Regions from separate parts of the Clostridium omnivorum genome, predicted to be linked through region 1. Evidence: a T-box and tRNA genes for the amino acid it is inferred to sense, from the RefSeq annotation. Region 1 holds a T-box; the other holds one or more tRNA genes.

The links. A T-box is a leader RNA that pairs with one kind of tRNA and senses whether it is charged. The one in region 1 lies ahead of thrS (threonine--tRNA ligase), so its partner is inferred to be a tRNA-Thr.
Region 2: it has a tRNA-Thr gene. The T-box ahead of thrS (threonine--tRNA ligase) is inferred to sense a tRNA for this amino acid. The anticodon was not compared.

The regions. Positions count from the first base shown of each region.
Region 1 is NZ_BRXR01000001.1:2,330,021-2,332,432, forward strand. Features, by position in the region: gene thrS (threonine--tRNA ligase) at 1-1,166, opposite strand, end outside; T-box leader at 1,216-1,436, opposite strand; T-box leader at 1,475-1,694, opposite strand; gene bsdE14_RS11180 (hypothetical protein) at 1,870-2,304, shown strand; gene bsdE14_RS11185 (DUF4867 family protein) at 2,380-2,412, shown strand, end outside.
Region 2 is NZ_BRXR01000001.1:2,002,485-2,004,896, reverse strand. Features, by position in the region: gene recQ (DNA helicase RecQ) at 1-1,206, shown strand, start outside; tRNA gene bsdE14_RS09505 (tRNA-Thr) at 1,424-1,499, shown strand; gene bsdE14_RS09500 (GNAT family N-acetyltransferase) at 1,744-2,223, shown strand; gene bsdE14_RS09495 (hypothetical protein) at 2,379-2,412, shown strand, end outside.

The DNA of each region.
Region 1 (2,412 bases):
TAGTCCATGTTTATTTCGTCTAAGGCACCTTGAAGAGCGCTTTCAGCTATCTCCCAATCCTCGGCACTTCCCATGGAGTTTTCTGGCTTAGTTGAAAGCTCAACTTTATATTTAAAGCCAAACCTAGTATATATCTCATCTATCAGGGATATTACCCCTTTGATTTCATCCTTAATTTGTTCTGGAAGCATGAATATATGGGCATCATCCTGAGTGAAGGCCCTTACTCTCATAAGTCCATGCAGTGCACCTGATAGCTCATGTCTGTGAACCCTTCCCATTTCAGCAGCTCTAATAGGCAGCTCTCTATAGGAATGAGCTTCAGACTTGTATACTAACATTCCTCCTGGGCAGTTCATAGGCTTAATAGCAAATTCCTCTTCATCAATATTTACAGTATACATATTTTCCTTGTAGTGAAACCAATGTCCTGAAGTTTCCCACAGCTCTCTATTAAGTATGATTGGAGTTTCAATTTCTATATAGCCATACTTTTTATGAAGCTCTCTCCAATAATCTATCAGAGCATTTTTTAGCACTACCCCATTAGGTAAAAAGAAAGGAAAACCTGGACCTTCTTCCATTAGTGCAAATAGTTTAAGCTCTTTTCCAAGCTTTCTGTGATCCCTTTTTTTAGCCTCCTCCAGCATATTTAAATATTCCTTTAGCTCTTCCTTTGAAGCAAAAGCTGTTCCATAGATTCTTTGAAGCATCTTATTGTTTTCATCGCCTCTAAAGTAAGCTCCAGCAACAGATAAAAGCTTAAAAGCTTTAACTTTGCCAGTGGACTCTACATGAGGACCAGCACACAGGTCAACAAATTCACCTTGCTTGTAGAAAGAAAGCTCTTCATTTTCTGGAATGCCTTCAATTAATTCAACTTTGTAAGGTTCATCTTTTTCTTTCATAAGTTTCATAGCTTCTTCTCTTGAAAGCACAAAACGTTCTAGCTTTAAATTTTCTTTTACTATATTTTTCATTTCTTTTTCAATGTCTTCTAGCATTGCTGCAGTAAAAGTCTCATTAGAATCAAAATCATAGTAAAAGCCGTTTTCTATGGAAGGACCTATAGTTAGTTTTACCTCAGGATATAATCTTTTTACTGCCTGAGCAAGTATGTGTGCGGCAGTGTGTCTAAGAGCAAGTAGTTCTTTTTCATTATTCATAATAAAATCCTCCTTAAAATATAATCAAAAAAATAAAACTCATCCCTAAAAAAGGGACGAGTATCATCGCGGTTCCACCCAAATTACAGTAATAGAAAATTTATTACTGTCACTCAAAACCTATAACGCGGTTAACGGATATACCTACTAAAATTCAGTATTCAACTCAGAGGTGGTTTTCAGCAATACTTGCACAAGAAGCCTTGCACCCGATGGACTTCTCTCTCTTAGAACAGTAAATTGCGTACTCTTCCTCATCAATGCTTTAGATATAATATTTAATTAAAAATAAAAAAACTCCTCCCTAAAAAAGGGACGAGTATTATCGCGGTTCCACCCAAATTACAGTAATAAAAATATCACTGTCACTCAAAACCTATAACGTGGGCTAACGGATATGCTTACTGTAATTCAGCATTCAACTCAGAGGTGGTTTTTCAACAGCACTTGTTCAAGAAACCTTTCAGCCTATGAGTTTCTCTCTCTTTTAACAGTAGTCCGTTTACTTTTCCTCTTCACAGTTTTTATTTTCTATTATTATATGTCTGAGCAAAAAATATGTCAATATACTTTTGGAATAAATTATAAAAATTTTCTTAAATGTAATTTTGAAGCATTAATGTGGATAATTAGGGGGTACATTTTATGAAATTTGAAGTATAATAAATTGATGAAAGTATTTTAAAGACGAGGAGAAATTATAATGAAGATTTATAAGCAAAAGGATTATACATTTATAAAGCTTGTATTTTCAATTTTTATTGTAGCTATGGTCTTTGGAGTGATTCTTTATGCCATAAATTGTGCAAAACCTACAGTGAAAAATGATACTTTAAAAATATCTGGTTTATATAAAGTGGAACTAAAAATTGATGAGATTCAGGACATAACCTTGAAGGATGAATTGCCTAATGGATTCCATAAAAGTAATGGAATAGATCTCTTTGGCAGAGCATATCTTGGGAATTATACAGCAGAAAACTATGATAAGATTAAAGCATGTGTATTATCAGGAAAGGCTCCATACATTTATATAACTACAAAAAATGATGAAGTAAAATATATAATACTTAATCTTAAGGATAAAGCGCAAACAGAAGAAATGTATAATGCTATAAGTTCAAAGATAAAAAAGTAGTTAGGAACTTAAGTCAAGTATATTATTTTCAAATAGATTAAAACTAATAACAAAAAACAAAAGGAAGTGTTTGTTATGACCTTGAATGAGCTTAGGGAGCTAAACCCA
Region 2 (2,412 bases), 330 kb from region 1:
AAAAATATGGAGGCTTATTATCAAGAAGCTGGTCGTGCTGGAAGAGATGGTGAACCTAGTGAGTGTATCTTACTTTTCGGCGCGCAGGATGTACTTCTCCAAAAGTATCTTATAGAACAAAACATGATGAATGAAGAACGAAAGAGATTTGAATATAAAAGACTGCAGAATGTTGTTGACTATTGCCATACACCAAAGTGCCTTAGAAAATATATATTAGAATACTTTGGCGAAGAGAATGTTAAGGAAAACTGCGGCAACTGCAGCACCTGTAATGATGACAGAGAGCTGGTTGATATTACAATAGATGCTCAGAAGATATTCTCCTGCATACTTAGAATGAAAGAACGCTATGGAACAACACTAATAGCAGAGGTACTTAGGGGCTCTAAAAATAAGAAAATTTATGAGCTTGGGTTTGATGAATTATCTACTTATGGAATAATGAAAAATTACACAGTTCAAGAAATTAAGGATTTAATAAATGTACTTATAGCAGATGAATACTTAATAATGACTGAAGGACAGTTTCCAATGGTTAGATTGAGGCAAAAGGCAATTGATGTTTTAAAGCTAAAGGAACAAGTATTCCAAAAGGTAAGAAAGAAGAAGCAAAAAACTGTAACTCAGGATTCCCTATTTGAGGAGTTAAGGGCACTGAGAAAAGAAATTTCAGAGAGAGAAAAGGTTCCGCCTTATATTATTTTTGCAGATAGTACACTTAAGGAACTAAGTCAATATATGCCTAGCAGTTTGGAGGATATGTTGAACATTAAGGGTATAGGAGAAGCTAAGCTTGCAAAATATGGAGAAGTATTTTTAGAAGCTGTAAATAAGTATAAGGAACGCAAGAGCATTGTTATAGACACGGAAAGTGAGCAGAAGAGCAAAGTAGCTAAGGGAAAGAAGGAAGAGGCAACCCCTAGCCATATAATTTCTCTAGATTTATATAGACAAGGTAAATCCATAGAAGACATAGCAAAGGAAAGAAATGTTACTAATCTTACTATACAAAATCATATAATACAGTGCTCAGTAGAAGGACATGAGGTCGATTTAGATAGATTAATTCCTAAAGAGCATGAAAAGCTTATATTAGATAAAATTAAAGAAATTGGTGCAGCAAAATTAAAGCCTCTTAAGGAAGCACTACCTGAAGAAGTAGATTATGCGGCTATAAAAGCTGTCATTGCAAAGTATAAATAGTAATATTTTCATAAGGTTTGAGCTGTAATTAGAAGATTATTAGAATTAATGGAAAGCCTATTGAATAAATTATGTAATAGTAGTAGAATTGATGAGGTGAAGAGGATATTAGCATAAATTATTAAATAAAGCAGCATAACTAATCTTCAAGTATTTAATTATAGCAATGTATTTTGGATTTTAAATATAAATTTAATATATGCATCTATATGATTAAGCTGAAATAGCTCAGTCGGTAGAGCGACGCACTCGTAATGCGTAGGTCGAGGGTTCGATTCCCTTTTTCAGCTCCAATTTTATAGTATTAAAATAAAGCTATTTCTAGCTTTATTTTTGCTTTAATAATACTTAATTAAATTATGCTTGCTAAAATATTTAAATTGTGTATAATATTTTTGTTATATTCTTTTAAAAAGTACGATTAGGAGGTATAGGAGCTTTGTTGTAACTTTACTTGTTTTAAAAGAATAACAATTAAAAGTTTTAAAATAATAAAGTGTATTATTGTGAAATCAATAATGGGGGTTTTTAGTAAAGATGATAATACGAGAATATGAACAATCAGATTTAGACAACTGTGAAAAATTAAGGATGAAATTATTTTCTAGAGAAAACAAAGCACACAATGAGAATGGGACAGAAGTTGATTCAGAAGGTGGAAGCTCTGATTGTGAATTAGGCTGGAATATTTTTGTAGCAGAGGATAAAGGACAACTTATTGGTTTTATTGAAGTTTCTATAAAAAAGTTTGACGGAATGGTTAATGACCGTGTTGGATATATTGAAGGATGGTATATAGATTCTAACTATAGAAATAAGGGTTTAGGAAAGTTATTAATAATTGAGGCAGAAAACTGGGTGAAATATGAGGGCTGCAACAGCATGGCTTCATTTATTCCAGCTGATAATGCCACAGCTACCGAATTATTTGAGAAGTTAGGATATAAAATTGTAAATAAAAATGATATAAGTTTTTATTTCCTAAAGGAAATTAGACGTATGGATAAAGCTATTTAATTAATTGAGTGTTTTTAAAACATAGTGGGAAAACCATTATGTTTTTTTGTTATTTAATAATGTAAGAACGAATATTAATAAAAAATATATTTTATTTTATAGATATATTAGCTATAATTTTGATAAACTAGTATTAGCGAAAGGATGATTTTACAATGAAAAAAAGAAAACTAATGATAATAATCATAA